DNA from 2 places in the Paenibacillus rhizoplanae genome. Region 2 is predicted to be linked to the other one. Evidence: predicted binding sites of a transcription regulator. Region 2 holds the regulator's gene; the other holds the start of a gene.

Region 1 (16,078 bases), on a different contig from region 2:
CGTCCGTAACTTCAACTGCCTTAATCGTAGGCTCCAGCATGCCGGAGTGTCCTACCATATCAGGGTTAGCAAAGTTCAGGATAATGGCATCCTGTCTGTCTGCTTCGATCTCCGCTACGCAGGCCGCCGCCACTTCGTATGCGCTCATCTCAGGCTGCAGATCATAGGTTGCCACTTTGGGCGAGTTGATCAGGATACGGGTCTCACCAGGAAGCTCCTCATCGCGTCCACCGCTGAAGAAGAAGGTCACATGAGGATACTTCTCGGTTTCCGCAATACGCAGCTGCTTCTTGTTCTGCTGAACCAGTACTTCACCGAGCGTGTTGTCCAGGTTCTTCGGGGAGTAAGCCACGAAGCCTTGAACGGTCTCACTGAAGGTAGTCAGGCATACGAAGTGCAGGCCTTGCGGGAACTTAGGACCACGGTCGAAGCCGCGGAAATCCGAGTTCGTGAACACTTGTGACAGCTGAATCGCACGGTCAGGACGGAAGTTAAGGAAAATGACGGAATCGCCGCTCTCCACTGTCGCCACCGGGTTATTCTGGCTGTCCACAATCACACTTGGTTCCACGAATTCATCGAACACAGAATTCTGGTAGGATGCAGTAATGGCCTGAAGGGCATCGGTATATTTAGGGCCTTCGCCATATACCATTGCACGGTAAGCCTTCTCTACACGTTCCCAGCGTTTGTCACGGTCCATCGCGAAGTAACGTCCGGATACCGTAGCAATCGTACCTACGCCAACCTCTTCAATCTTGCCGACCAGATCCTGAATGAACTTCTGTCCACTGTCAGGTGCTACGTCACGGCCATCCATGAAGGCATGAATATAAACTTCATGCAGATCTTCTTTTTTGGCCAGATCGAGCATGGCGAACAGGTGATTGATGTGGCTGTGTACACCGCCATCGGATACCAGCGCATAGAGGTGAAGCTTTTTGCCGGTTGACTTAGCGCTTCTTACGGCAGCCACCAGCGTCTCGTTATCGAAGAATTCTCCATCACGGATCGACTTGTCGATACGGGTCAGGTCCTGGTATACAATTCGGCCGGCTCCAATGTTAAGGTGCCCTACTTCAGAGTTACCCATTTGGCCTTCCGGCAGACCTACAGCTTCGCCGCAAGCGGTTAGCGTAGTATTCGGATATTGCTTCAGGTAACGGTCGTAGTTCGGCTTGTTGGCTTGGGCAACGGCGTTGCCCTCATCCGTGTTACGCAATCCGAAGCCGTCCATGATAATCAGTGCTACAGGTCTTGGAGCTGACATCCTTACTTCGCCCCCTCAACGAGTGAAACGAAGGAAGCAGGCTGCAGGCTGGCACCGCCGACTAGAGCGCCGTCGATGTCGCTTTGACTCATGTACTCCGTTACATTCTCAGGCTTCACGCTGCCGCCGTATTGGATACGAACCGCTTCCGCTGTTACTTCATCGTACAGACCTTTAACAAGGGTACGGATATAAGCAATAACTTCGTTGGCATCCTGGGAAGTGGAGGATTTACCTGTACCAATCGCCCAGATTGGCTCGTAAGCGATAACTACGCTTGCTGCCTGCTCTGCACTAAGACCGGCAAATGCAGCTTCTGTCTGAACCTTACATACGTCCTTAGTCTGATCAGCTTCACGCTCTTCAAGCTTTTCGCCTACGCAGACAATTGGAGTAATGCCGTGACGGAATGCCGCATGCATTTTTTTGTTGACGATCTCGTCCGTCTCACCGAAATAAGCACGGCGTTCGGAGTGGCCGATAATAACATACTCTACGCCAAGATCTTTCAGCATTACGCCGCTGATCTCACCTGTATAAGCGCCGTTATCTTCGAAGTGCAGGTTCTGTGCACCAATTTTGATGGTGGTGCCTTGTACTGCTGCAACCAGTGCAGGCAGATTAGTGAATGGCGCGCAGATAACAGTCTCTACGCCTGCCACTTCCGCCTGGCCTTTGATTTCAGCGATGAAGCCTTCGGCTTCCGGAACAGTTTTGAACATTTTCCAGTTGCCTGCAATAATAGGTGTTCTACTCATAGTGATGTATTGCCTCCCTCTTCGGTATTACTTGTCGTTCAGTGCTTCTACACCTGGAAGAGCCTTGCCTTCCATGAACTCGAGCGATGCGCCGCCGCCAGTGGAGATGTGATCCATCTGGTCTGCGAGGTGGAATTTCTCAGCAGCTGCTGCGGAATCTCCGCCGCCGATAACTGTGTAGCCTTCAGTAGTTGCGCAAGCCTGAGCTACGGCAATAGTACCTTCAGCAAATTTATCGATTTCAAATACGCCCATAGGTCCATTCCATACAACCAGCTTGGAGTTTTTGATAATATCGGCATAGATTTCACGAGTCTTAGGACCGATGTCCAGACCTTCCCAGTCTGCAGGAATCTCTGTTACATCTACAATCTTGGTGTTGGCATCTGCACCGAACTTGTCAGCGACAACAACGTCAACCGGAAGCACGAAGTTCTTGCCCAGCTTCTTAGCTTTCTCGATGAATCCAAGCGCTGCATCAATCTTGTCGTTGTCTACCAAAGATTTGCCGATTTCGTAACCTTGAGCCTTGGTGAACGTGTAAGAAAGGCCGCCGCCAATCAGTACATTGTCAGCCAGAGTCAACAGGTGGTCGATAACGTCAATCTTGTCTTTAACCTTGGAACCGCCGATGATGGCAGTGAAAGGACGTTCCGGGTTAGAAAGCGCCTTGCCGAGAACGGACAATTCCTTCTCCATCAGAAGACCGGATACTGCAGGCAGGAAGTGAGCGATTCCTTCTGTCGAAGCATGGGCACGGTGAGCTGCGCCGAATGCGTCATTGACGAACAGGTCAGCCAGTTCAGCGAACTGCTTAGCCAGTTCAGGATCATTCTTCTCTTCGCCTTTGTAGAAACGGACATTCTCAAGTACAAGCACATCGCCATCATTCAGTTCAGCGATTTTCGCTTTTACCGCTTCGCCAATCGCCTCATCAGCTTTAGCTACCGGTTTGCCGAGCAATTCAGACAAACGGACTGCAGCGGATGTCAAACGCATGGAATCAACGAATTCGCCTTTAGGACGACCCATATGGCTGGCCAGAATGACCTTTGCACCGTTCTCAATCAGGTATTTAATTGTTGGAAGGGTTTCGCGGATACGGGTATCATCAGTGATCTTGCCGTCTTCCACTGGCACATTGAAATCTACACGCACGAATACGCGTTTGCCTTTTACTTCTACATCACGGACACTTTTTTTGTTCATGATTAACATTTCCTCCACACCCAAAATTGGTTCCTTCACGAAGCCATTTCACACGAATCCATTTGATTTAGAAAGAGCGGAAACAGACTTTCCTTGTTTCCGCTCTATTGTACTGCTTATATGAAATCGGTCTTATTTAGCAAGCTTAGCGAATTTCTCCAAAGTACGAACCAGCTGTGCAGTGTAGGACATTTCATTGTCATACCAAGCAACAGTTTTAACCAGCTGTTTGTCGCCAACAGTCAGTACTTTAGTCTGAGTTGCATCGAACAGGGAACCGAAAGTCATACCCTTGATGTCGGAAGATACGATTTCATCTTCAGTGTAGCCGTAAGTTTCTGGGTCAGAAGCTTCCTTCATGGCTGCATTGATTTCTTCAACGGTTACGCTCTTATCCAGAACAGTAACCAGTTCAGTCAGGGAACCTGTAGCTACAGGCACACGTTGTGCTGCACCGTCAAGTTTGCCCTTCAGGGCTGGAATAACCAAGCCGATGGCTTTAGCAGCACCGGTAGTGTTAGGGATGATATTCTCAGCAGCAGCGCGGGCGCGTCTGAAGTCGCCTTTTGCGTGTGGAGCATCAAGAGTATTCTGGTCACCTGTGTAAGCGTGGATAGTAGTCATCAGGCCTTCGATGATACCGAATTTGTCGTTCAGAACTTTGGCCATAGGAGCCAGGCAGTTCGTTGTGCAAGATGCGCCGGAGATTACAGTTTCGGAACCGTCAAGGATGTCATCGTTAACGTTGTACACAACTGTCTTCATGTCGCCTGTAGCTGGAGCGGAAATAACTACTTTCTTAGCTCCGCCTTTCAGGTGCTTCTCAGCGGCTTCTTTAGTTGTGAAGAAACCAGTACATTCCAGAACGATATCAACGCCAAGCTCGCCCCAAGGAAGTTCTTCAGGGTTGCGGTTCGCCAGAACCTTAACATCTTTACCGTTAACTTTGAAGAAGCCGTCATGCACTTCAACATCGCCTTGGAATTTACCTTGAGTTGTATCATATTTAAGCAAATGAGCAAGCATCTTAGCGTCAGTCAAGTCATTGATTGCTACCACTTCGATACCTTCTACATTTTGAATACGGCGGAATGCAAGGCGTCCAATACGTCCAAAACCGTTAATACCAACTTTTACACTCATTGAATAGTTCCTCCTAGATTTCGTTTTATTTATTCAAGACAGGCCGTAAGGCTCGTCAAGACAACAATGTTAAGTATAATGCATAAACCCTTTGCGCGCGCCCCATTTAATGGAATCTATAGGACCTTTTGTAGCTGTGTGTCGATTTCCTTACCGATTTCGACAGCAGCCGCCTCGTCGATGACGAGAATATCCTCTTGCCCGAACCGCAGCATCGCATGAATGGCCTTCGCCTTGCGTTTGCCTCCGGCAATACCGATAACGACTTCTGTACGGATAATGTCTTCCAGGCGCAGCCCCATGGTCAGCATAGTGTGAACCACTTCGCCGTCCTCATTGAAATAGTATCCGAAGGATTCGGCTACAGCGCCCTCGCCCTGAATCTCTGAGATCGTCCCGGAGTCCAGCTTGCGGCGGTGGGTCATTTCAATGGCATCACCTATTCCATGTACAATAATACGCGATCTGCGGATAATTTGTACAATCTCTCCAATATTGGAGTCCTGCGCAAGCGACTGATAAGCATCTCCGCTAAGCAGATCGGGCACATGCAGCAGACGGTAATTGGCGCCAATCCGCTTGGCTATGGTTGAAGCAATGGTGTTGGCCTGTATCTCCATGCTCTCTCCCAGTCCTCCACGCGCCGGAACGACCCAGGCGTCCTTATAGGAAAGGGGGAGCGGCGGGCTCAACTGATCGGCCATCTCGGCCAGGGTTGATCCGCCGGTGACGGCAATCGTGTCGTCACTGCGCAGGACGCTGAGCAGTGCCTTGGAGCCTGCGCGCCCCAGTTCACGCTTGGTGAACGGCGATGTCTCACAATCGCCAGGTACCACAATTACTTTGGTGAGACCGTACGTAGTACGAATTTTCTCTTCCAGATCATCCAGGCCGAATAGGCTCTTGGCGATCGGCTCCAGCAGGTCAAGCAGTCCGCGACCGGCATCGCTAATGCGCATACCGACGCTCTCGATCTCAATGAGCCCCTGCGATTTCAGAAGATCCGTCTCGGCACGCAGCACCCGCTCGGTCATATCAAGCGATGCGGCTAACGTTCTGCGCCCAATAATATCGGACAGCATGATCTGATGTAGAATCGTATACCGTCTCTTAAGGGTTTCCATGAGATCAGGCAGAAGCTGCTTTTGGATTTCCAATAGATTACGCATGCTTTCACTCCTGCAACTTCGTCTTTCTCTTATCCCTTGTTCATGGTCTCAAAATGTCCCGGGTTAACTTTTTAAGTCCCACCCTTATTCTACCCAAAACTGACGCCGAGTGCAAGTGTTCCGAGACTATAATTCTCAGCCCGCTTTCATCTTATACATGGGCTTGTCCGGCGATCTACAGGCTGGAGGCGCTCTTCTCCATGTCTTTCACCTATCTTTATGAAATAGAGAAAAACTATTTCCTGCTGGATGCTTAATACACATTGCTTTTATCCGGGATGTGTATTATAATAATTTCTGTTGCGCCCGTGGTCCAATGGATATGACGTAGGCCTCCGAAGCCTGAGATCCAAGTTCGATTCTTGGCGGGCGCGCCATTATTTTCAAGTTTGTACATAATTTAGTGACGATTATATTATATTTAACCAATGAGCCCACTTAAGGGCTCTTTTTTTTGAAAGTAAGTTTGACTTTCTTTGACTTTTTGTTTGAATTTGTTTATCATGTGGTTAATACGGTAACAGTAAAAATGAACACATTCGAAGCACCAATTTCAAGGAGGTTTTCCACGTGAGTTATATTCCTATGGTAGTAGAACAGAGCAACCGCGGTGAGCGCGCTTATGACATCTATTCCCGCCTGCTGAAGGACCGCATCATTTTCCTTGGAACGGAGGTTAATGACGTGGTAGCCAATTCCATCATCGCACAAATGCTCTTCCTGGCTGCCGAGGACCCGGATAAGGATATTCACCTGTATGTAAACAGCCCCGGCGGTTCCATCACAGCGGGTATGGCTATATTTGATACAATGCAGTACATTAAGCCGGATGTCTCCACCATCTGTGTAGGTATGGCTGCTTCCATGGGAGCGTTCCTGCTGAACGCCGGCGCCAAGGGCAAGCGCTTCGCCCTCCCGAACAGCGAAATCATGATTCACCAGCCACTCGGCGGTGCTCAGGGCCAGGCTTCGGATATCGAAATCCGCGCCCGCCGCATCATCAAGCTGCGTGAGAAGCTGAATCGTATTCTGTCCGAACGTACGGGCCAGCCGATTGAGAAGATCGAGAAGGATACCGACCGCGATTACTTCATGAGCGCTGCAGACGCTGCTGAATACGGCATCGTGGACAAGGTAATTGAGAAGACCCTGCCAACAGGCGTATAAGTACCCGCTCCAATGAATACACAAAAAGGCTGCAACAGACCGGTCAGGTCCCGTTGCAGCCTTTTTGTTATGCCTATACATGAGCTACCTCAAGCCCCCGTACCCCAGGGCATCCAGCTTGCCTGCGATTACGCGGTAGCCTCTCCCGTTCGGGTGAATATGGTCCAGGAACAGCAGCCCCCGCTCATTACCGGCAAATTCATGATATATCGAAGCAAAACCTACGTTATTACTGTTGTAGCCTGACGCATAGCGGTTAAATTGCCGTACCCATTCTGTTGCTTCGTCCACCTGAGGGTATGGATTGTAGAGGCCTACCAACCGGATGATATAGGGGCTGCGTGTACCTGCTTTGAGCTGTGTAAGGGTGCCCATGATGTCGCTGTAATTGCGCTTGCAATCCCGGAGCGCCTGCTGCAGCAAGCCCTGGAATTCACCGGGCCTGGGCCCCGCTGCCCGGGCTGCCTTAATCAAGTCATTGCCGCCAATGGACATCGTAATGATCTGCGCATCCTTCACTGCTGCCCGGTAGACATTAGAGGTCCTCAGCCGCTGCTTCAGTCCCCCGGTAGTCAGACCGTTAACGCCAAGATTCGCCGGCACCACCGGCGTGCCCAGCCTCACTTCCGCCATCCGGCGGTAGATGGGGACAAAACCATTCCCGGGCAGCGCCCCGAAGCCGGTTGTGAGTGAATCTCCGATAGCCGTATAGGCATAGACCATAACCTTCCCTCCCCGTTATAAGCTGCTTGCCTCCTATAGCTTATGAACAACCGGGTGAAGTGGTAACGGCAGGGCAGGCTGAATAGGCCCTGCACATGAAGAATGCCCCTGCTTCTCCCGGAGGAGATGCAAGGGCATCCTGGATAATCGAATTTATTATTTCAGCGCTGCAAACGGACTGCTTCCATCCGGCAACAATTCCTTGAAGCCGAAGGTGAATTCCGGGAAGCCTGCGGCATATGCAGTGTATTCGTATAACTGGAAGAAGAGCACCGCTTTGCCGTCTTTTAGATAGAAGTACTTCTCGGTATTCAGGCCGTTGAACCCGCCCAGATATCCTCCGTTAGCTTTGATCTCGGTGGCCAGCTTGGCATTAAGCTGTTTCTTGTAATTAGGGTTGGCCCCGAACAGGTCGCCCAGCAGCAGGCGTTTACCGTCTTTGAGCGAGAAGGTGAAGGCATTGCGGTAAGTCATCCCATGAGCACCGCCGGTATACCCGTATTGATTAGTGATCAGGCTGAGCACGCCATCCTGGTTATACGTGACCACATAACCGCCTTCGAATTCATACGGCCGGTCATCCTTCGACCGCTTGGAGATTTGATCCTCAGCATCCTTCGCATAGCTCAGAACGGTCTGCTTGATCAGATCATTGATTGCCTTCTCTGCTTCTGCACTTGCCAGGCCACTGACCTGCGGATAATCCAGCTTGATTGGCGCATCCTTATGATCCTTCACATAGCTCACAGTCTTGATCGTTATGGCATTCTGCGTTTTTTTCATTACATTCAGCCGTCCTGTAGCTGCGCTCCAGTCCCCTTTATAGCCCATGTAATCACTTAACAGTTCGAATGGTACATAGAGCCGGTTATTCAGTTGTTTGCCCTGATATTCGCCGATATAATAGTTGTTCACACTGATCATAATGCCGTAATCCATGTTCGCCAGCTTCATTTGCGCAGTACCTGTTCCTATGGAGTAGGTCTTCTCCGCTTTATCATAAGAGAGCGGCATCCCCAGCGCATCGCGCAGGAAGGTTACCGGCACCCATACTTTTCCCTCTTGAACAATCCCGGTCTGCGTTACGGCCTTACCGTTTACCTTCAGTACTACTGAAGAGGAGTTGGCCTTGACCTGTGCGGCCGCTGGAGCAGCTTCCGTAATGCCTGCCTGAAGTACTCCTGTGCCTCCTAGCAGGATTCCTGCTGCGAGCATCCCCGCACCCCATCTGCGCATGTATTTCTTTGAGTTCGAATTCATTGTTATTTCCCCTTCCACCTGGTGGTATGATTAGTCATGATGTGTGTTCCTTCGTATCACTGTTCCTATTATAGTAAAAGAACGCGCGGGGGATGTTACAATCCGCCTTACAGTTTCTTAAGGTTTGCCGTGATTATCTAAAGATCCTGTTACCTCAATTTAAACAAATTGAGAGCTTTACATAGCGCATATGTGCATATATATACATTCATATAATTATATAAAAGCGCCTGCCCCGCTATAACAGCAGAGCAAGCGCTTCTTAGAAAACATTTTATTTCAGTTCATACGTTACACTCAATTGGGTAGTGACCTTAACCTGCCCGGGCTCAACAGAGCTGCCAGCATTGTTATCCATGGACATCTTTTGTACAGAGGCCGCTTCAGCATAGACTACCGGATGGTTCCCGTCATCGCTCTGCACGACAGTGACTACCTGACCCAGTCCGCGCTTGGATGCTTTGGCGATAGCAGATGCTTTGACATCTGCATTCTGCATAGCCTTCTCAATCGCCTGGGCTTCAAAAGCCGATGGATCTTCAATGGCAAACCGCACATTGCCGATGTTGTTGGCCCCAGCTGCAGAAGCAGCATCCAGCAACTGTCCGACCTTCGTCAGATCCCGGTAGGATACCTGCAGGGTGTGCTGGGCGTTATAGCCTTTTACCTTCTGGCCGTCCTTCTCACTGTAAGTGTAATTAGGCTGTACGTAGAACTGGGTGCTCTGAATGTCCTTGTCCGCAATGCCCCAAGTGGTCTTGAAGAGGGCGTTCAGCTTGGTGATCTTCGCCGCTGTGCCTTTCTGCGCTTCTTGCGCGGTATCGGCAGTGGTGCTCACCCCGATGGAGAGATACGCGATATCCGGCTTGATCGACAGCTCGCCCTTGCCTACCACGTTCACAATATTCTTCTGCACCTCGTCGGCGTAAGCCTTTTCAGGACCCTTCACCACTCCGCTCAACCCCATTCCTCCAATCATCAAGCTCGCTGCCAACAGTACCGACCCAATCGATTTACCCCATTTTCTCATGCTTGCCATCTCCTTTCGATTCGTTTAAGTGTTATTACCCTCTAGACGGGACAGCATGGTAAAAGTTGCATGAGCGATGTACGATATTTATTTTTTATTTCTTCCCCGTCCCGATCCAGAACCGCCGGATGACATTTCCGTCCTCCTCTATATATTCGCTATCCTCGATACCGCCATTCCTGCGGATTGTCCGTTCCGATGCGGTGTTGATGGCATTGCAGCTGCATCCCATACCTCTCCTCACCACTAAGCTGATATGAAAAAAAGCCCCTAAGGGCTTTCGGTAAAACAGTGTAACATTTATTGATTCTCGAGCTCTTCCTTGCTTACCAGACTGGTCAAAGCGGTTACAGCCTGTTCCGCATCTGCGCCGTCTGCGCTGATATAAATCTCCGTACCGGAACTGATCGCAAGGCTCATAATGCCCATGATACTCTTGGCGTTCACTTTTTTATCGTCTTTTTCCACGAAAATCTCCGACGAAAACTTATTAGCTTCTTGCACAAACAATGCTGCCGGCCGAGCATGGAGCCCCGTCTTCAACCGAACAACTACCGGGTGCTTTGTCATGAAACGCTTACCCCCTATTTGAGATCTGCCCAAAAATTTCACATTAATTTTATAATATTATATCATTATAACGCATACCGCACTAGAAAAAAAATAATCAGCCGCCGCGGACCTTGTCCGCCAGCTCATCGATTTTGCGCAAACGGTGGTTCACACCCGATTTACTGACTGTCCCGCCCAGCATATCCCCGACTTCCTTGAGGTTAATATCCGGGTGAGCCAGTCTAATTTCGGCAACCTCCCGCAGCTTATCCGGCAAGCTTTCCAGACCCACCTCGCGCTGCAGCAGCTTGATGTTCTCAATCTGGCGTACCGCCGCACTGATCGTCTTGTTCAGATTGGCCGTTTCGCAGTTCACAATCCGGTTAACCGAGTTGCGCATATCGCGCATGATCCGCACATCCTCGAATTTGAACAGCGCCTGATGAGCGCCGATCAGACTGAGGAATTCGATGATCTTCTCGCCTTCCTTGATGTATAGGATGAAGCCTTTTTTGCGTTCTATGCAGCGGGCATTCAGGTGAAATTCACCAGCCAGCTCAACGAGCGCTTTGCAGTGCTCCTCATACATGGAAGCGATTTCCAAGTGATACGAAGAGCCCTCCGGGTTATTCACCGAACCGCCGGCCATGAAGGCCCCGCGCAGATAGGCACGCTTGCAGCAATTCTTGCCGACAATCTCCTCATCAATCCCGTCCGTGAAAATAAAGCCCTCAGAGACAATCCGCAGATCCTTCAGGATCTCCTGGACCTGGTTCGGGATTCTTACAATATAGACGTTATTCTTCTTCAAACGCATTTTTTTACGCACGAGCAGCTCGATATGGACCTGGTAATATTTCTTAAGCAAAGAATATACCCGCCTTGCAATCGCGGCGTTCTCCGTCGAAATGTCGAGAACCACCTTTTTGCTCGAAAGCTGCACCGTACCATTCATTCGGATCAGCGCTGACATTTCTGCTTTCTCGCAGCAGGGCGGGCTCTCGACCATCGTCAGCTCTTTTTTGGTAAGGGCCGCAAAAGACAAGGGGCTCACCTCTTTCATGTTAACTCTTTCTGTTAATCCAATCCTGCACCAGCTGGAAAATATGATGACTCAGCTTATCTGTATCATGCCGCAAATAGGTTTTGAATAATACCAGTTTATCGGCAATCACCTTATAACCGTTGCCGTCCACGGCCTCGCGGTCGAGCTGCACCGGACGGGCGCCCTTCTCAGCATATTTGAGCTGAACCTGCTCCGGGATCTCTCCGTCATTCACGATCACATAATCGAACAGATGCAGCCCAATGTGGTCATATACCGCCTGAAGATGGTCATTAACTGTATAATTATCCGTTTCGCCCGGCTGGGTCATCACATTGCATACAAAAATCTTAATCGCCTCTGAAGCCACTACGGCCTCTGCCAGCTTCGGCACCAGCAGATTCGGTAGAATGCTGGTATACAGACTGCCCGGACCGAGCAGAATAGCGTCTGCGTTGCGGATAGCCTCCAGTGCCTCCGGCAGCGGCTCTACATCCACTGGCTCCAGGAACACGCGCTTGATGACGCCGCCCGCCTCCGGAATTTTGGATTCGCCGGTAATCAGCGTGCCATCCGCCATCTCGGCATGCAGAATTACGGCCTCTCCAGCCGCAGGCAGCACCCGGCCGCGAACAGCGAAGAGCCGGCTGAGTTCCCGGACTGCCGTAACGAAATCCCCGGATATGTCGGTTAACGCAGCCAGAATCAGATTGCCCAGGCTGTGTCCTGCTAAGCCTTCTCCGCTGCTGAAGCGATACTTCATAATCTGCGCCATCAGAGGCTCAACGTCAGCCATAGCCGTAAGTACGTTGCGGATATCCCCGGGCGGCGGCATCTGCAGCTCACTGCGCAGAATTCCGGAGCTTCCCCCGTCATCTGCGACAGTTACGATCGCTGTAATATCCAGCGGCTTCTCCTTCAGCCCCCGGAGCATTACGGAGAGTCCGGTACCGCCGCCCATCACGACAATCTTCGGACGCTCTCCTTGTTCTTCAGCCACTATTCATCCCTTCTCTCATCAATGCCGGTCGCGTTCAGAATCCCGGTGGCTGACTGCTACCGTTTCCGTCTCACTAACCCCCAGCATTTTGCCCAGATATTCAGCTATCGCTACCGAACGATGTTTGCCGCCGGTACAGCCGATACCGATAATAATCTGCGATTTGCCTTCCTTGCGGTATTGCGGAATAAGGAATTGAAGCATGTCTAGCAGCTTGGTCAGAAAGGTCTGCGTTTCAGGCCATTTCATCACATAGTCATACACCTCGTTGTCTTGGCCTGTCTTGGGCCGCAGCTGATCCACATAATGCGGATTAGGCAGGAAGCGGACGTCGAACACCAGATCGGCATCAATCGGAATCCCATACTTGAATCCAAACGAAGTAATGTTAACCGAGAGGGTGCTTTTCCCGAGGTGGGAGAAGCGTGACACTATTTTTTCTTTGAGCTGGGCAGGCTTCATGCTGCTGGTATCCAGGCACAGGGTAGCTGAATTCTTCAGCTCCTCCAGCATCTGGCGCTCCATGCGGATGCCATCCAGCGGCATGCCCTTGGGAGCAAGCGGATGATGCCTCCGGCTCTCCTTGTATCGCTGTACAAGCACTGAATCTGTGGCGTCCAGGAAAAGGATCTCACACCCGATCGTTGACTCATCCTTGATGTAGGCCAGAGATTCCGACAGGGCGGTGAAAAATTCCCGGCCTCTAAGGTCGATGACCAGCGCCACCTTGGCGATTTTACCCTTGGACTGCTCAATCAGTTCAGCGAATTTCGGGATTAGCACAGGCGGAAGATTATCCACGCAGAAGAACCCCAGATCCTCCAGGCTCTGCACAGCAATCGTCTTGCCCGCACCCGACATGCCTGTAATGATAATTAGGGTGGCATGAGCAGGCAAGGTATGCTCGAGGTCGGTCATTACAGCATCCCTCCCTAAGATTAGTATATGAATAATTCCAGTCTTTTAAGAACGCAGCAGCAGACCAGCCGCTCCAATAATACCCGCATCATTGCCAAGTGCTGCAGGCACAATAGTAACTCCGGTCTGCAGCGGTGCAGGCGCCAGCTTAGCGAACACCCGGCGGACTTCATCAAAGAGAATATCGCCTGCCTTGGAGACCCCTCCGCCGACGATGAATACTTCCGGGTTCAGAACAGCAGCAACGGAAGCCATCGATTTGCCCAGATAGAAGGCCGCCCGGTTCACAATCCGCAGCGCAGCCTCATCGCCTGCCTTGGCGGCATCGAATACTTCCTTCGCGGCGATTCTTTCAACGGTGGACAAGGAGGTACGGTCCCCGCGTGCTACAGCATCGTTCGCCATGCGGATAATGCCTGTCGCTGAGGAAACGGTTTCCAAACAGCCCATGTTCCCGCAGCCGCACTGGATCGCTTCCAGATCGGGCACCACGGAGATATGTCCAAGCTCGCCGGCCAGACCGGCAAAGCCCTGATACACCTTACCATTAATAATAATACCGCCGCCGACACCCGTTCCGAGCGTATAGCAGACACAATTCTCTATGCCGCGTCCGGCACCGCTCCAGGCTTCGCCCAGTGCAGCCACGTTGGCGTCATTGTCTATTTTGACTGGCTTGTTCAGACGACCCTCCAGAATGGAACGGATCGGCACATCTCTAAATCCTATGTTGGGCGCAAGGATGATGATGCCTTCACGAATATTCGTAAATCCGGCGAGTCCGGCTCCCACACCGGCCAGCTGGTCCCAGGAATACGGAGAGTCTTCAACAATCTGGCGTACATACTTCTCGATATTGTCGATGACAGCCTCAGCGCCATCCGCAGTCCCTGTCGGACCCTCGTAAGTGTGCAGCAGGCTTCCCTCGGCATTACAGATTCCAACCTTAATCGTGGTACCACCTAAATCCACGCCAACGTAGATAAGTTCAGACATGTTACAAGCCACCTTTTTCTATGCTAAAATAGTTAATCCTACGTACCCACTATAATAGAAGGCTCCCCTGCGGTCAAGGAAAGGCGATACACCCGGGGCAATGGGCTTCAGTTCTTATTTGTTAACAAAAAGACTTTCTCACCAGGCAGGCAAGAAAGTCCGTTCATTCTCTTCTATTGTAGGGTGCCAGATACCTTAATGCTATTCGGACAAAATCCGCTTCTGGCCCTCAAGGGCCCGGATTGGTGCGATATTCTGGGTGAATTCCAGCGTCCCCATATAACGGCCGTCTGCATCCCGCACAGCGAAATAACGGATATAGATGAATTTATCCTTGATGTTAATCCAGAAATCCTCGGCATCCTTCACTCCGGCCTTGAAATCAGCCAACAGCTTCTCAACAACATGCACGCTTTGCGGCGGATGGCAGTTCTGCACGGTGCGGCCGATGACGGCCTTCGTCCGGGCGAAGATTCGTTCCTTGCCATGCGAGAAGTAGCGGACGACATCGTTCTCGTCGATAAAGGTGAGGTCGACCGGCAGATGATTCATCAGCGTCTCAAGCTGGTGGAGCGACAGCAGCCCGGTCTCGAACCGGATGAAGCCCTGCGGGGACAGACCTTCCCCTTCTTCCGCCGGAACACCGGCGCCCTCAGGCTCCGCCGCACGTTCCGGTATCCATTCTTGGTCCGGCGCTGTCAGGCAGAAGCCGATTTCATCGCTTTCGCGGGCGATTTTGACCCACTCATCCTCAGTCAGCTTATCCAGCGCCATCGGGAGCAGAATATTCTCTTCCTTGAAGATCATCTCATTGACTTCCTTAATGATCTCTTCCAGTGCGGCTGTAATCTGCCCACTGTCCCCGCCATAGGCGCTAAGCGCCTTCTTGGCTTCCTTGATCATATTGCGGATTCCGTCATCGACTCCCCACATTACCTTCGTAGGACCGTAAATGCCGTACTTTTCCAGGTAAGGAAACAACAGATTCTCCTTGCGGCTGTAGTGCTTGTCGAGATCCAGCAACAGACTCAGGTCCTCCAGCAGCTTGAAAATAATCTCATCACTGGCGTTCTTCTTGAACTTATCCGCATGCAGCTCCAGCCGGAAGTTGACCAGACGCTCGATCTCGCGGTTCTCCAGCTTGAACGTATGCACGGGATGACCGGGCTGCTCCTCGGGCTTAGAAGAACGGTGAATCTGTTCAATCGAGCCCTTGAAGATTGCCGTATGCACGGAGCAGAGGCGCTGTACTTCCTCTACCGGAATGCCTTCCTCGGTCATCAGGGAGTGCTCCATGGCGGAGATTTCCTCCACCGTAACATCGCCTACCGCTTCTTCAAAACGCGCCTTAACCTCCTCCACGCTTTTGCCCGCATGCAGCTCCTTGATGATCTCTCTCAGCATAGCCTGGCGGCGTGTCTGTTCCTGCACATCGACCTCGCGGTTATTAATCAGTTCGCTCATCGTAATCTCTCCTTCTATTCTATAATCTCGAAACCATGCTGCTGAAAGGCCAGCCGAACGGTTTCCAGCTCTATTTTCTTTAATTTCATTCCTTTGGACAGGGTCATGAATCGTCCTGCAGTCTGCAGCATTCCAGGCTTCGTAATATCACGAAAACCCAGTTCCACCATGATCTCAACAATTTCCGGGTGCCTGCTTACCAGCTCAAAGACCGATTCATCCAGCTTCAACGCTTTGCTCATCCTTTTGCACACCTCACTAATGAGAATTCTTCTCAACACCAGCTTAGCATAGGGTACAGAGGTGAATTGTGATTGTAATCACTAACTACAAAAAGACTATCCCCGCCAGCCTTTCAGCTCGGGAGATAGTCT
Region 2 (16,078 bases):
TTTTGTTGTACAAAAGCTGTGGATAACTTGTGTGTTAAAGCCGATTCGGGGCGCCTCGTTAGCATCCGGACGATTTGCTTGTTATACTCTCTAATAAGCAATAATTGTCGCGATTTCTATGAAATATTAACGGGGTGAGCAGAATGGAAATTAGGAAATTACGGAACGAAGAATTTGAGGACAGCTTGAGCTTGTCCGAATATGCTTTTCAGTACAAGGTGTCCGGGGAAGACCGGGTACGCGCCAGGGAGAAATTTAAGCCGGACCAGATATGGGGGCTTTTTGAAGGAGATGGAATAGGCGCACAACTGACGCTTCTTCCGCTACAGGCATGTATCCAGGGCAGACCCGTTTCCATGGGGGGAATTGCCGGTGTCGCGACTTGGCCGGAGAACCGCCGGCAGGGGTATGTAGCCCATCTGCTGACCCATGCGCTGAAGACAATGAATGAGAACGGTCAAACGTTGTCCTTTTTGCATCCGTTCCTGATTCCTTTTTACCGTAAATTTGGCTGGGAGATCTACTGTGAATATAAGAAGTATACCATTCCTGTAGGGAAGTTCCCGCAGAAGACGGAGATCCAAGGCACTGTGAAGCGCGGGACACCTGATATTGCAGTATTTCAGCAGTTGTACAATACATTTGCCATGCGGTATAACGGCACGCTCCTGCGCACAGAGCAATGGTGGAAAGAAAGAGTGCTTGATGAGGATACGCACAGAGGTGTGTTTTATTCGGAGCAGGGTGAACCGGAAGGATATGTGCTGTATAAAATAGTGAACCAAGAGCTGATCATTGATGAATTTATCTATGTGAATGAGCTGGCCCGCCAGGGCTTGTGGACCTTTCTTGCCAACCATGACTCCATGCTTACAGCCGCACAGCTGAAGCTGGTGCCTGCTGATGACATACTTCCCTTCCTTCTCCCCGATCCGCGGATTGCGCAGGAGAATTATCCATACTTCATGGCACGTATTGTCAATGCTAAGGCTTTTGTGGAGAATATGACCTTCAATGTGCCGGAGGGTGACCGTGAACGGCTGCTTTATATTGAAGATAAGCATGCTTCCTGGAACAACGGGTTATGGCGGTGGAATGTGTCGGAGCAGGGGGAAGCAACGTTTACCCAGATTCAAGGCGAGCGGTCAGAGGCTGACCTTGAATGCAGTATCGGTACGCTTACTGTGCTGCTGATGGGATATAAACGTCCACATCAGGCAGCCAGGTACGGACAATTATCGGGGACTGCTGAGGCGACAGCTTGGCTTGAAGCGCTGATTCCGCAGGCCGAGACGGCATTATTCGATTTTTTCTGACAGAGAACGGCTCTTCCCCTTCCCTTGGAAGCGGAGGAGCTTTCCTATACATAACGTCTCAATTCAGTGATCTGTAAAGGGAACTGGAATACAATGCCGCCAAAAAGTAAAAAATAAGAGTAACCCCTTGGAATTCAGTGAGAATATGTTATAATATGAAAAAGTCAAAGAAAGTCAAAGTCAACGCGGCCCCGAGCTCATCGTTCTCAGGAATGTAACATTTAGAGAAAAGCGCAGTGCATAGGCGATCACAGCCGATTCTTAATGCATTGCCCGGGTTAAATTCTTAAGAGCATGTCTGGACGGCAGGCGTTGGCGCAGTACAGATTTACCCAATGCTTACACACTGGAGGATGAGTGATGCGTAATATCTCCGATATTATTGAACAATATCTGAAAGGTATTTTGCATGAAAGTCCCGAAGGTACGGTGGAAATTCAGCGCAATGATCTGGCGGACCAGTTCTCCTGTGTCCCGTCTCAGATCAATTACGTCATTAGTACACGGTTCACATTGGAAAAGGGTTATGTCGTGGAGAGCAAACGCGGCGGTGGCGGATATATCCGGATTCAGCGCTATGAGCTGCCTCAGAATGTGGCCTTGTATGCACATCTGAACTCCACAATAGGGAATGATATTGATCAGAATTGTGCCGAAGGGCTGATTTATCAGCTGGAGGAGGCCCGTTTCCTCTCCAAACGTGAAGCGTGTCTGATGCGGTCCGCGGTTTCCCGGGAATGCCTGACGGTTAATCTGCCGTACCGGGATGAGATTCGTGCCAAGCTTATGAAGGCTATGTTAATCTCTTTATTAGGCAAATAATTTGTCAAATGGTAGGAGGGACACCGCTCATGCTATGCCAGGAATGCGGCGTCAAACCGGCTACACTCCACTTCACGAAGATTGTGAACGGAGAGAAGACGGAGTTTCATATCTGCGAAAGCTGTGCGCGGGAGAAGGGTGAACTGATTCCCGGGACTGCGGGAGGCTTCTCTATCCACAGCTTGCTTTCCGGTCTCCTTGATCTGGAAGGCTCGGGCAAGGGCAAAACAGCAGCGCAAAATGTGCAGGGTCTGCAGTGTGAAAACTGCGGCATGACCTATTCACAGTTCAGCAAGCTTGGACGGTTTGGCTGCAGCTCTTGCTATAAGTATTTCGATAGTACGCTCGACCCGCTTTTCAGACGGGTGCATGGCAGTACGGCACATGTCGGCAAGCTTCCCAAGCGTGCAGGTGCACAGATCATGTGCAAACGCCAGATTGATGAGCTGAAGCAGGAATTGCAGCAGAGTATTGTGCAGGAGGAGTTCGAGACCGCAGCTGAGCTGAGGGACAGAATCCGCAAGCTTGAAAAAGAAATGCCACAAGAGTAAAGTCTTTGATATATAGGGGGGATTGGACATGTCAAGTCTCCGGTTTACCGAACAAGCACTTAGTGACTGGATGCGCTGCGGTGGCAGTCATTCTGAGATTGTAATCAGCAGCCGTATGCGAATCGCACGTAATCTGGAGCATCTGCCCTTCCCGCTGCTTGCCTCAAGAGAGCAGTCCGAAGAGGTGCTGGACCTGCTTGCCCCCGTTTTTCAGGGTGAAGCCTCTGCAGATTTCGGCAACTTTGAGCTGCTGAGACTGGATGAGCTGGATGAGCTGGATAAAAAGGTACTGGTCGAGAAGCATCTCATCAGTCCTAATCTGGCGGATGATTCCAAAGGCGGAGCAGTCATTCTTAATGAGGACGAGTCGGTCAGCATTATGATCAATGAGGAGGATCATCTCCGCATTCAGTGTCTGTTCCCCGGATTGCAGGTCAGAGAAGCCTGGGTAAGGGCAACTGCCATCGACGATATTTTTGAGGCTGCTGTGAATTATGCCTTTGATGACCGCAGAGGTTACCTGACCAGTTGTCCCACCAATGTGGGCACAGGGCTGAGAGCTTCGGTTATGGTCCATCTGCCGGCCTTGGTGATGACTCATCAGATTAACCGCATTTTGTCCGCAGTCAATCAGGTGGGGCTTACCGTTAGAGGAATTTATGGTGAAGGCAGCGAAGCAGTAGGGAATATCTTTCAGATCTCGAACCAGATTACGCTGGGACAGACCGAGAATGAGATCATCGAGAATCTTCACAGCGTAGTCACCCAGATTATAGAGCATGAACGGAATGCACGTGAACGCCTGCTGGTCGACTCTGCTCTCCGGATTACGGACCGCATTAAACGTTCCTACGGAATTCTGTCCTATGCGGCAGTGATGGAGCTTAAGGAGTCCGCACAGCGGCTCTCCGATCTGCGGCTTGGTGTGGACCTTGGAATTCTGGAAGGGCCGTCGATTTCAGTGCTCAATGAGTTGAATGTCAAGACCCAGACTGGTTTTCTGCAAAAGCTGTTCGGTGACGAGCTGACTTCCACCGAACGCGATATGTACCGGGCGAAGCTGCTCCGGGAGACATTGGGATCACAACATTAATTATAGATATATATTATCCGTGGAGGTGCAGGAGATATGATGTTTGGAAGATTTACGGAACGCGCACAAAAGGTGCTGGCGCTGGCGCAAGAAGAAGCCGTACGTTTGGGACACAACAACATTGGGACAGAACATATTTTGCTCGGACTGATTCGTGAAGGAGACGGCATTGCCGCTAAGGCACTGATCGGACTGGGTCTAGGTCTGGAGAAGATACAGGATGAAGTGGAAACGCTGATTGGCAGAGGTCAGGAGCAACCGACCAACATCGCTTATACTCCTCGTGCCAAGAAGGTGATTGAGCTGTCCATGGACGAAGCCCGCAAGCTGGGTCATACGTACGTGGGAACAGAGCATATCCTGCTCGGTCTAATCCGTGAAGGAGAGGGTGTAGCAGCTCGTGTGCTGAACAATCTCGGCATTAGCCTGAACAAGGCACGCCAGCAGGTACTGCAGCTTCTGGGCAGCAGTGAAGCCACCTCCAGCCACAGCGGAGCTCCGGCGAACGTTAGCACACCAACACTGGACGGCCTGGCGCGCGATCTGACGGCCTATGCCAAGGATGGTAACCTTGACCCTGTGATCGGCCGCAGCAAGGAAATTGAGCGTGTCATTCAGGTGCTGAGCCGCCGGACCAAGAATAATCCGGTACTGATTGGTGAACCGGGGGTTGGTAAAACAGCGATTGCCGAAGGTCTGGCCCAAAAGATCATCAACAATGAAATTCCGGAGACCCTGCGCGACAAACGCGTAATGACCCTTGATATGGGTTCTGTCGTAGCCGGTACGAAATACCGCGGTGAGTTCGAGGACCGCCTCAAAAAAATCATGGATGAGATTCGCCAAGCGGGCAACATCGTACTGTTCATTGATGAGCTTCATACGTTGATCGGTGCGGGTGGTGCGGAAGGTGCGATTGATGCCTCCAACATCCTGAAGCCTGCTCTAGCCCGTGGTGAGCTGCAATGCATCGGTGCCACTACGCTTGATGAATACCGCAAATATATTGAGAAGGACGCTGCCCTGGAGCGCCGCTTCCAGCCGATCACCGTGGATCAGCCTTCGCCGGAAGAAGCCGTTCAGATCCTGTTCGGTCTCCGCGACCGCTATGAAGCTCATCACCGGGTGAAGATTACGGATGAAGCCATTGTGGAAGCCGTCAAGCTGTCGGACCGCTATATTCCGGACCGGTTCCTGCCGGACAAGGCGATTGACCTGATTGATGAAGCGGGCTCCAAGGTAAGACTGAATTCTTACACCATTCCGCCGAATCTGAAGGAACTCGAAATGCGTCTGGATGATATCCGCAAGGAGAAGGATTCCGCAGTACAAAGCCAGGAATTCGAGAAGGCTGCTGCACTGCGCGATACCGAGCAGAAAATTCGGGAAGAGCTGGATACTACGAAGAACCAGTGGAAAGAAAAGCAGGGCCGCACCGATTCTCAGGTTACGCCTGAGGATATCGCACAGGTTGTTGCCAGCTGGACCGGCATTCCGGTCAGCAAGCTGAAGGAAGAAGAGACGGACCGTCTGCTGAACATGGAGTCCTTGCTTCATGAACGAGTAATTGGACAGGATGAAGCCGTTAAGGCTGTCAGCCGGGCACTCCGCCGGGCACGTGCGGGTCTGAAGGACCCGAAACGTCCGATGGGCTCCTTCATCTTCCTCGGACCCACAGGGGTTGGTAAAACCGAGCTGGCACGGGCACTTGCCGAAGCGATGTTCGGTGACGAGAATGCGGTAATCCGCATCGACATGTCGGAATACATGGAGAAGCACTCCACCTCGCGTCTGGTTGGGGCTCCTCCAGGATATGTAGGATATGAAGAAGGCGGACAGCTTACGGAGAAGGTACGCCGCAAGCCATATTCCGTGGTCCTGCTGGATGAGATTGAGAAGGCTCACCCTGAAGTGTTCAACATTCTGCTGCAGGTGCTGGAAGACGGCCGTCTGACCGATTCCAAAGGCCGCGTGGTCGATTTCCGCAATACACTGATTATCCTGACCTCTAACGTAGGCGCACAAGCGATCCGTAAGAATTCGACTCTAGGCTTCACCGCGGTACAGGATGCCGGTGCCGATTACGGCAATATGAAGGGTAAGGTAATGGAAGAGCTGAAGAAGAGCTTCCGCCCTGAGTTCCTGAACCGGATCGACGAGATCATTGTCTTCCACTCCCTGGATGAGAAGCATATCGCCGAGATCGTTACCCTGATGTCCGAGGAGCTGCGCAAGCGTCTGCGAGAGCACGATGTAGATTTCCTGCTGACGGATGCTGCCAAAGCATTCCTGGCTAAAGAGGGCTACGACCCGGCCTTCGGTGCCCGTCCGCTCCGCCGGGCGATTCAGAAGCATATCGAAGACCGCCTCTCCGAAGAGCTGCTCAAAGGAAACATCAAGAAGGGGGATTCCCTTAACATTGATGAGGTTAACGGCGAACTGGTTGTTACCACCGTTGAAGCACCGGCAGAGGTCTCCCTGGAGAAAACAGTCGAAACTGAATAATTGTTCCGGAAAATGAAACAAAGCTCCCGCTCCTCCGTATAGAGGGGCGGGAGCTTTGTTTGTAACCAGCCCATCAGGCATGACCTAGACATGCCTAAATGAAGACGCAAATGAAAAGTAGATCTTAAGTGTCCTTCCGTTAAGTGTGCAGAAATGGTAAACTTTGAATAAGAGAAAAATATCCGCAATTTTAGCAAGTTCGGACGGTAAGGAGTGCACATGGCTAAACCTAAAACAAAATTTTTCTGTACCGAATGCGGCTACGAATCACCGAAATGGTTCGGTAAGTGCCCGGGCTGCCAGGAATGGAACTCGATGGTAGAGGAAACGGAAAGCGTCGTCAAAACACAAGGCATGAATGCACCTATTTTTCAGAGTAAAGAAAAGGCGCAATCGATCATAAATATAGAAAGTGACAAGGAGCCGCGTATTCTGACGGGCATCGGTGAGCTTAACCGCGTGCTAGGCGGAGGGATCGTACCCGGCTCGCTGGTGCTGGTTGGAGGCGACCCCGGAATCGGGAAATCCACACTGCTGCTTCAGACTTCGCATGCCCTTACCACTCAGGGACTGCGCGTTCTGTACATTTCGGGGGAAGAATCCGTGCGGCAGACTAAGCTGCGGGCCGACCGCCTCGGAGCACTGTCTGCGGAATTGTACGTTCTATGTGAGACGAACATGGAGAGTATCGAGGAAGCGATTGAGCAGATTCAGCCTCAATTTCTGGTTATTGACTCGATCCAGACTGTATTTATGCCGGAGGTAACCAGTGCGCCGGGCAGTGTGGCACAGGTGCGGGAATGTACGACAAGATTCATGCGAATCGCCAAGATCCGGGGAATTGCCACAGTGCTTGTGGGGCATGTAACAAAGGAAGGCGCTATTGCCGGCCCACGTATGCTGGAGCACATGGTGGATTGTGTCCTTTACTTTGAAGGAGAACGCCATCATACGTACCGTCTGCTGCGTGCGGTGAAGAACCGCTTCGGCTCCACCAATGAGATCGGCATTTTTGAAATGGGGGAAATCGGGCTGACCGAGGTGGAGAACCCGTCAGAGCTGTTCTTGTCCGAGCGCCCGCTCGGCGTGGCCGGTTCAGCTGTGGTAGCCAGCATGGAGGGCACAAGACCCGTTCTTGTTGAATTGCAGGCGTTGGTTGCTTCGACACATTTCCCTTCGCCCCGCAGAATGTGCACAGGTATGGATCATCAGAGAATGGCGCTGATCATTGCTGTACTGGAGAAGCGGATGGGCATGTTCCTGCAGAATCAGGACGCTTACCTCAATGTCGCGGGAGGGGTGAAGCTGGATGAGCCGGCGGTGGATTTGGCTGTTGCCGTCAGCATCGCCTCCAGCTTCCGTGATTTTCCGACCAAGCCTTATGATGTGTTTTTCGGGGAGGTAGGGCTTACCGGTGAGGTGAGAGGGGTATCACGCGCTGAGATGCGGGTGAAGGAGGCGGCCAAGCTTGGCTTCCGGCGGGTGATTATGCCCGAGAAGAGTCTGAAGGGCTGGAAGCATCCGCAGGATATCCAGATTATAGGCGTCAGCACAGTAGCACAGGCACTAGCGGTCGCGTTAGATTAGGGGGCACAGGGACATGAAAGAATATAATCCATTAGATAATATGAATGATCTGCTTAGAATGGCCGCACCCGGAACACCCTTCCGGGAGGGGCTGGAGAACGTGCTTCGCGCGAAGACCGGGGCACTGATTGTTGTCGGATATAGTCCGGAAGTCATGGAGGTTGTCGATGGCGGCTTCTCCATTAACTGCGATTTTTCGCCCAATTATTTATACGAGCTGGCCAAAATGGACGGAGCGATTATTCTGAGCGAGGATCTGAAGCGGATTCTGTACGCCAACACACAGCTTATCCCCGATTCTTCCATCTCTTCGATCGAGACAGGAATCCGTCACCGGACGGCTGAACGTGTAGCGAAGCAGACCGGCAAGCTGGTTGTTTCCATTTCCCAGCGCCGTAATATTATTACGCTGTATCAGGGCTCCATCCGTTACGCGCTCAAGGAAATCGGTGCGATTCTGGCCAAAGCCAACCAGGCGATTCAGACCCTGGAGAAGTACAAAGCCGTTCTGACACAAGGGCTGACCAACCTGTCTGCTTCCGAATACGAGGGGATTGTAACGGTGGCGGAGGTCGTCGGTGTGATTCAGCGGGTGGAGATGGTTCTGAGAATCAAAATGGAAATTAAACGTTACATCAACGAGCTTGGCAATGAAGGCCGGCTGATCAGCATGCAGATGGAAGAATTGGTTGGAAATACTGAGGAAGACGCCTGGCTTCTGTACAGAGACTATGCAAGAGTGGAGCAGGAGGACAAGATCCGTGAGATCATTGCCGGGCTGAAGCGCAGCAGTGATGATGAACTGATGGATGACAACCATATTGCCCGCTTGCTGGGCTATTCCTCGACAGCCATTTCCTCCGAAGAAGCTGTGACTCCGCGCGGTTACCGCCTGCTGAACAAGATTCCAAGGCTGCCGAATGTGATCATTCACAATTTGGTGGAACGCTTCGAAATGCTGCCTAACCTGATGAAGGCAAGCATTGCTGAACTTGATGAAGTAGACGGCATCGGTGAGATCCGCGCACGCAATATTCAGGATGGGCTGAAGCGGCTCCAGAAACAAGTTCTTATTGACAGACAAATGTAAATACCATACAATCACGTAATGTCGCAGTCCCATGCAGTACAAGTAGGAAAACTGAGGTGAAGAAATGATACAAAAATCAATTCCAAGTCTTTTTACGATTGGTAATCTGATGCTTGGAATGTTTGGTATCATGATGGCGTTTGACGGTAAGCTGAGCATGGCCGCTATCATGGTGATTATCGCGATGCTGCTCGATGGGCTGGATGGCCGTGTGGCCCGTGCGCTGAAATGTGAGAGTGAATTCGGCAAGGAGCTGGATTCATTATCCGATGTAGTTTCTTTCGGAGTAGCGCCGGCACTGATTATGTATTTGACAAGTCTGCAGGAGTTGAACCCTGCACTGGGGTGGACGATCACAGCGATCTTCCCAGTATTCGGAGCCTTGCGTCTGGCCCGGTTCAATGTCCGCCCGGGGATTCCCGGATATTTCGTAGGATTGCCGATTCCTGCTGCGGGTGGGGTTCTCGCCACGCTTGCACTTTTCCATAAGGATGTATCTGCACCATTCATGATTGTGGCTACATTGCTGCTCTCTTATCTGATGGTCAGCACAGTGAAGTATCCTAACTTCAAGAAGATTGGTTTTCCCAAAAAAGCGGTTGTAGGCGCACCTCTTGTCATAGTGCTAGCTGTAGCCGTTGCTGTTGTCTTCCCCGAGCAGATTGCCAAGCTGATCTTTGGACTGCTTGCGCTGTACGCTTTGTATGGCTTCAGGCAGAGCCTGGGACTGTTTAAGGTCCGCCGGCAACGCCGCCGCAGAAGACGCACGGAGGATAAGGTATATCATTCCAAGAATGGTTAGCCCTTCTTTAGAACTTATCTCATTCATAGACCGTAAGTAAAAAGGCATTGCCTTTCCTGAATATCAGGAGAGTGCAATGCCTTTTTGCTGTCTACAGGAAGGGATGTATAAGTATATGGTTCCCCCCCATACTGGCGGAATGGATGAAGGAGAGCGCGAATGGTCTGCTCAGGACAAGTTGAACAATCCGAGAGTTGCGCATTTCTGCGATTCCTTGGCCACAACCTCGTCCATATTGATTGCAAGCAAATTGCAGAGCGCAGACATGTAGAACAGCTCGCGCCCCAGCTCGGAGCCAATGACCTCGCGGCAGTTCTCGCACAGCTCCCCTGCCAGGTGGGTTCCGGCAAGCTCCTTGGCTTGCTCTAGCCCCAACGTGGGTTCGAAGACCTGCTTGGTGGCATGCAGCTGAATGCAGCCGCATTCGGTAATGGCTTTGACGACGGCTCGATTGACGGAAGCACTGCTCTGTCCGTTCTTGGACATTACATCCAGAAGACTACGGTGACGGAGCAGCAGTTCGGAGACTTGATCCTGGAAGGCCTGTAAACTTGGTGCGCTCATTTTCCATTCACCCCTGGGTTCGTAATTGAGTTCATTATATGTCAGGGCCTCCCTCATTTTCAACCAGAAATAGAGGTTTACGGCAAGAGAGCTGACCGGGAATTTCGGGCTTACAGAAAAAATAACGGCCCTCTGGATTATCGTCCTAAAAATTGGAACATACTGGTGAGGTATAGAGGATTGGTGGATGAATAAAAGGAGGTGCGAGGTTATGTGGAAAAAGATGATTTTGATGCTTGCCGGGTTATGTGGAGCCTGGTCCGGTTATTCGCTATATCACGCGGCAGAAAGAGGCTTCCCGGTTGGGTTTGGGAAACTGGAGGATAGCTTGCCTATGGAAGGAAGCGTTTTGTGTGCGGTGCTGGGTGCCATTATTTTTCTGATTGCGGGGACTTTATGCGCGGAATGGGCAAGTTCAAAACTGCGGGAGGCGGTTGCGTATTGCTCGCGTATCCCGATGAATGAGCTTGCTGCAAGCGCAGCGGGGCTTACGGGAGGTCTGCTGCTGTCTCTGCTGCTGTATCCCGTTATGGCCTGGCTGGGCAAAGCAGGGGAGCTGCTGCAGGTAGCTGCTACGCTTGCCCTGGGTTATATGGGTCTGCGGATCGGACTGGAGAAGAAGGAGGAGCTCGCTTCGCTCTGGAATACCGGACGCTGGGCGCGTTCTGCGGAACCGGAGGAACGCGGAAATCAGGAGCATAAGATCCTCGATACCAGCGTGATTATTGACGGACGGATTGCTGACATCTGCAAAACGGGCTTCATCGAAGGCACCATTGTTATTCCTGAATTCGTACTGGAGGAGCTGCAGCATATTGCGGATTCATCAGATCTGCTGAAGCGTAACCGCGGACGCCGGGGGCTCGATATCCTGAATAAGATTCAGAAAGAGCTGGACGTTAAGGTGCTGATCTATGAAGGGGATTTCGAGGAAATCTCGGAGGTGGACAGCAAGCTGGTTAAGCTGGCGAAAGTGCTGCACGGCAAGGTCGTCACCAACGACTTCAACCTTAACAAGGTGTGTGAGCTGCAGGGAGTGTCAGTACTGAATATTAATGACTTGGCGAATGCAGTGAAGCCGGTGGTTCTGCCAGGCGAAGAGATCATTGTACAGGTGATAAAGGACGGCAAAGAACATGGACAAGGCGTAGCCTATCTGGACGATGGCACGATGATTGTGGTGGAGGGCGGCCGGGATTATATCGGCACTACGATGGAAGTTCTGGTGACGAGCGTACTGCAGACATCGGCAGGACGGATGATTTTTGCCAAACCGAAGCTGCTGGAAAAAGCACAATAAGTTCAGCCAAGGCCTCCGGCAACGCCCTTTCGGGCTTGGAAATGCCAGCCAAACACGTTATGATGGGAGTATACGTGAAAGAAAGACAGGAGCCGAAAGCATGTCAAACAGTGTTGGCGTCGTTATCGTAGCGGCAGGCAGAGGAACCCGGATGGGAACGGCAGAGAGCAAGCAATATTTGCTGCTGCAGGGCAAGCCGATTATCGTGCATACTCTGGAGGTATTCCAGCGGCATAAGCGGATCTCCGAAATTGTGCTTGTCACCGGGGAAGAGGATGTGCATCGCTGTAAGCAATGGGTACAAGCCTACAAGCTGGATAAAGTGGCTGCTGTCATCACCGGGGGAGCGCAGCGCCAGCATTCGGTACGCCGCGGACTGGATGAACTTAATACCCATTGGGTCATGGTTCATGACGGGGTAAGGCCGTTCGTGCAGGACAGCGAGATAGAGGCTTGTTACGAGCGTGCGCAGTCAGCCGGAGCGTCGGTGCTGGCAGTACCGGTTAAGGATACGATCAAGCAGGTCGACAGTGAAGGCAAAGTGCTGTCAACGCCGGATCGGCGAAGTCTGTGGGCGATTCAGACCCCGCAGACTTTTCGTTTGTCCGATCTGCTGTCCGCCTATGAGGAGGCAGAGCGGGACGGTTTTCTTGGTACAGATGATTCCAGTCTGGCGGAACGCAGCGGCATTACCGTGTCAGTTGTAGAAGGCAGCTACAAGAATATTAAGATCACGACGCCGGAGGACCTGGATTTCGCTGAATTCACAGTAAGAAGCAGGGGAGAGGAACACAGATGATTGCTGTAGGACAAGGATTTGACGTACACCAGCTGGTCGAGGGAAGGCCGTGTATTATCGGCGGAGTGACGATTCCTTATGAGAAGGGGCTGCTGGGGCATTCCGATGCGGATGTGCTGCTGCATGCTGTAACCGACGCTATACTGGGAGCACTGGGCCTTGGGGATATCGGCAGACATTTTCCCGATACCGATCCGGCCTTCAAGGATGCAGACAGCCTGAAGCTGCTGGAGCAGGTATGGGCACTTGCGCGTGAGCGCGGATACCGGCTGGGGAATATCGATTCAACTATCATTGCGCAAAAACCGAAGATGGCACCTTATATTCCGCAGATGACGGAGATTATTGCCCGCACGCTGAACGCTGACGTATCGAAGGTGAATGTAAAAGCAACAACGACTGAGCAGCTTGGCTTCGCAGGGCGCGGAGAAGGAATTGCCGCCCAATCTATTGTTTGTCTGCTGCAAGATGTGATATCATCGTGAGATGGCTTTAGCTTAAGGAAATGCCTAATTTTAACCATTATGAAGCGGAGGGAAACCCATGGCGGATCAAGTTCGGGTGCGTTACGCACCGAGCCCTACGGGACATTTACATATCGGAAATGCCAGAACAGCCTTGTTTAACTATCTGTTCGCCCGCAATCTGGGCGGCAAGTTCATTATCCGGATCGAAGATACCGATCTTAAGCGCAACATTGCAGAAGGTGAAGAGAGCCAGCTGAAGTATTTGAAGTGGTTGGGAATCGATTGGGATGAAAGTGTGGATGTAGGCGGGGAATACGGGCCTTACCGCCAGACTGAGCGTTTGGATCTATACCGTGTCTACTGGCAGGATATGCTGGACCGCGGCTTGGCTTACCGCTGCTATTGCACGGCGGAAGAGCTGGAGGCCGAACGTGAAGAGCAGACGGCACGGGGCGAAACCCCGCGTTATTCCGGTAGACACCGTAATTTGACCGAGGAGCAGCGCCTGGCCTTCGAGGCGGAAGGACGCGTGGCCAGCATCCGGTTCCTTGTTCCGGAAGACCGCACTTATACCTTCAATGATATCGTAAAAGGCAGCATTTCGTTCAATACCAAAGAAATGGGCGACTTCGTCATCGTGAAGAAGGACGGTATTCCGACCTATAACTTCGCCGTAGCGGTGGACGACCATCTGATGGCTATCTCCCATGTGCTGCGAGGTGAAGATCATATCTCTAACACCCCGCGTCAGCTCATGATCTATGAGGCACTGGGCTGGGAAGCTCCGCTATTCGGCCATATGACACTGATTGTTGGCGATGACCATAAGAAGCTGAGCAAACGGAATGAATCGATCATTCAGTTTATCGAACAGTACGATCGGCTGGGCTACCTGCCTGAAGCTCTGTTTAACTTTATTACCCTGCTAGGCTGGTCGCCTGAGGGAGAAGAGGAGATCTTCACGAAGGAAGAGCTGGTCTCGATCTTTACGGCGGACCGCCTGTCAAAGAGCCCGGCAGTATTTGATACGAATAAGCTGGCGCATCTGAACAATCACTATATCAAGCATGCCGATCCCAAGCGGATCGCGGCACTTGCCATTCCTCATTTGCAGAAGGCTGGCCGTCTGCCTGAGGTGCTGAGTGAGGAGCAGCAGAGCTGGGCGGAGAGCCTGGTTGCGCTGTACCAGGAGCAAATGACAGCTGCGTCGGATATTATTGGCCTCTCCGAGCTGTTCTTCCGCAGCCATCTGGAGCTGGAGACTGAAGCGGCACAGGTACTTGCCGAAGCCCAGGTTCCTGAAGTGCTGTCCGCATTTCTGGCCAAAGTGGAGGCTGCCGAAGATTTCAGCGCTCCGCATATGGCTGTTCTGATCAAGGAAGTGCAGAAGGAGACCGGACATAAGGGCAAAGCGCTGTTTATGCCGATTCGTGTCGCTCTTACGGGACAGATGCATGGCCGTGATTTGAATGCAACGATTGCATTGCTCGGCCGCAGCCGGGTGATCGAACGCCTGAAATCACAAATCAAAGGCGCTTAGGGCAGGGACATGCAAGGGGAGAAGACCCTTGTCAGTTCTGTGGCTTTTCGCTAAGATAGAAGAATATAAGAATAGCTGGGATCAGGAAAAGTAGGCGTATAAGGGCAATTACCAGAGAGAATAACCGCTTAAGGGCCAATGCCCTAGCAGGCTGGGAGTTATTCATTTGTCTGCCGCTGAAGATGCACCTGTGAGCTGCATGGTTGAACGTCCCTGTGCGGGACTGTAGACTGTGCCGGGCTGTCGCCGTTACAGACGCCAAGAGGAACACCGGATACAGGGGCTGGGAAGTTAGACGGCCCCTAGTGTATACGAATGTTCAAGCAGAGTGGGACCGCGGTTAAACGTCTCTGCAGCTATCATGCTGCAGGGGCGTTTTTTGTTGAAATATAAGAATGTATAGGTTTCACGCTATACATTATCCTTCTATTTCTTGCTGAAACGGTACCGTCCTTTAAAAGGACTGCAAGGCCGTTTCCACTTGAAATATAGCATCTCAAAGAAGAGGGGAACCGCGATGTTTAAGCATATCAAGTCGGACATTCGGGCAGTATTCGACAATGATCCCGCCGCCCGCAGCAGGTTCGAGGTAGTCTTCACCTACGCCGGGCTTCATGCCATCTGGGCACACCGGACGGCCCACTCTTTTTACAAACGCCGCTGGTTTACCTTGGCACGCATCGTCTCTCAGATCAGCAGGTTCATGACCGGAGTGGAGATTCATCCGGGCGCGGTCATCGGCAGCCGGTTGTTTATTGATCACGGAATGGGTATTGTCATTGGTGAAACCTGCGAGATTGGTGATGATGTCATCATTTATCAGGGGGTTACACTTGGGGGAACCGGCAAAGAGAAGGGCAAGCGCCACCCTACCGTCGGCAACAATGTAGTCATCGGCTCTGGTGCCAAAGTACTGGGTTCCTTCAGAATCGGCGATAATTCCAATATCGGCTCCAACGCAGTTGTGCTGCGTGAAGTGCCAAACAACAGTACGGTAGTTGGCAATCCCGGGCGTGTGGTCAAGCGTAACGGAGAACGTGTATCCGACCGGCTGGATCATACCAAGATGCCTGACCCGCTGATCGATTCCCTCAAGTTCCTGCAGAAGGAGATCGAGGAGCTAAGAGAACGGATGGGTACTGAAGATAATCAGAAGCAAGAACAGCGGCGGCTCGAAAGCCAGCAATATATCGGCGATTACGAAATTTAAGGGTACCGGCATTTCAGGAATCCGGGGACAACAGAAAGGGTTGGGACAAGAATGGCTTTGCACATATACAACACAATGACGCGCACGAAGGAAGAATTTGTACCGCAGGAGCCGGATAAGGTGAAAATGTACGTCTGCGGACCCACAGTCTACGGCTATATGCATATCGGGAACGCAAGACCGGTTATTGTTTTTGACATGGTGCGCAACTATCTTGAGACGCTTGGCAATGAGGTCCGCTATCTGACGAACTTCACCGATGTGGATGATAAAATGATCCGCAAGGCGGAAGAACTGAACATCACCGTAGCTGAGGTTGCCGAAATGTTCATTGCCGCCTATCAGGAGGATCTGACCGGACTTGGTGTGAAGCCGGCGACGTTGAATCCGCGTGTTACGGAGAGCATGGACACGATTATCGAGTTCATTAAG

Evidence for each region. Region 2 encodes CtsR, which represses protease genes until heat stress. Its sites were predicted from a motif close to ATGGTCAATAAAGGTCAAACA; they were not measured.
Region 1: the regulator CtsR is predicted to act here: its motif matches at 6,013-6,033, upstream of clpP (ATP-dependent Clp endopeptidase proteolytic subunit ClpP).

Annotation. Positions count from the first base shown of each region.
Region 1 covers NZ_JBHUKY010000041.1:4,872-20,949, forward strand. Annotated here, with positions in the region: gene gpmI (2,3-bisphosphoglycerate-independent phosphoglycerate mutase) at 1-1,270, opposite strand, end outside; gene tpiA (triose-phosphate isomerase) at 1,273-2,028, opposite strand; gene ACFSX3_RS22195 (phosphoglycerate kinase) at 2,056-3,237, opposite strand; gene gap (type I glyceraldehyde-3-phosphate dehydrogenase) at 3,370-4,380, opposite strand; gene ACFSX3_RS22205 (sugar-binding transcriptional regulator) at 4,497-5,549, opposite strand; tRNA gene ACFSX3_RS22210 (tRNA-Arg) at 5,852-5,926, shown strand; gene clpP (ATP-dependent Clp endopeptidase proteolytic subunit ClpP) at 6,120-6,716, shown strand; gene ACFSX3_RS22220 (GDSL-type esterase/lipase family protein) at 6,801-7,439, opposite strand; gene ACFSX3_RS22225 (PdaC/SigV domain-containing protein) at 7,596-8,699, opposite strand; gene ACFSX3_RS22230 (SIMPL domain-containing protein) at 8,974-9,729, opposite strand; partial or broken gene ACFSX3_RS22235 (GNAT family N-acetyltransferase) at 9,824-9,949, opposite strand; gene ACFSX3_RS22240 (HPr family phosphocarrier protein) at 10,030-10,299, opposite strand; gene whiA (DNA-binding protein WhiA) at 10,397-11,326, opposite strand; gene ACFSX3_RS22250 (gluconeogenesis factor YvcK family protein) at 11,346-12,287, opposite strand; gene rapZ (RNase adapter RapZ) at 12,345-13,244, opposite strand; gene ACFSX3_RS22260 (ROK family glucokinase) at 13,290-14,240, opposite strand; gene ACFSX3_RS22265 (DUF438 domain-containing protein) at 14,442-15,704, opposite strand; gene ACFSX3_RS22270 (DUF1858 domain-containing protein) at 15,719-15,946, opposite strand.
Region 2 covers NZ_JBHUKY010000103.1:750-16,827, forward strand. Annotated here, with positions in the region: gene ACFSX3_RS31545 (GNAT family N-acetyltransferase) at 144-1,316, shown strand; gene ACFSX3_RS31550 (CtsR family transcriptional regulator) at 1,677-2,138, shown strand; gene ACFSX3_RS31555 (UvrB/UvrC motif-containing protein) at 2,168-2,689, shown strand; gene ACFSX3_RS31560 (protein arginine kinase) at 2,718-3,782, shown strand; gene clpC (ATP-dependent protease ATP-binding subunit ClpC) at 3,819-6,287, shown strand; gene radA (DNA repair protein RadA) at 6,507-7,874, shown strand; gene disA (DNA integrity scanning diadenylate cyclase DisA) at 7,888-8,964, shown strand; gene pssA (CDP-diacylglycerol--serine O-phosphatidyltransferase) at 9,029-9,766, shown strand; gene ACFSX3_RS31585 (nucleoside triphosphate pyrophosphohydrolase family protein) at 9,935-10,330, opposite strand; gene ACFSX3_RS31590 (PIN/TRAM domain-containing protein) at 10,542-11,630, shown strand; gene ispD (2-C-methyl-D-erythritol 4-phosphate cytidylyltransferase) at 11,731-12,429, shown strand; gene ispF (2-C-methyl-D-erythritol 2,4-cyclodiphosphate synthase) at 12,426-12,914, shown strand; gene gltX (glutamate--tRNA ligase) at 12,973-14,436, shown strand; gene cysE (serine O-acetyltransferase) at 14,954-15,646, shown strand; gene cysS (cysteine--tRNA ligase) at 15,698-16,078, shown strand, end outside.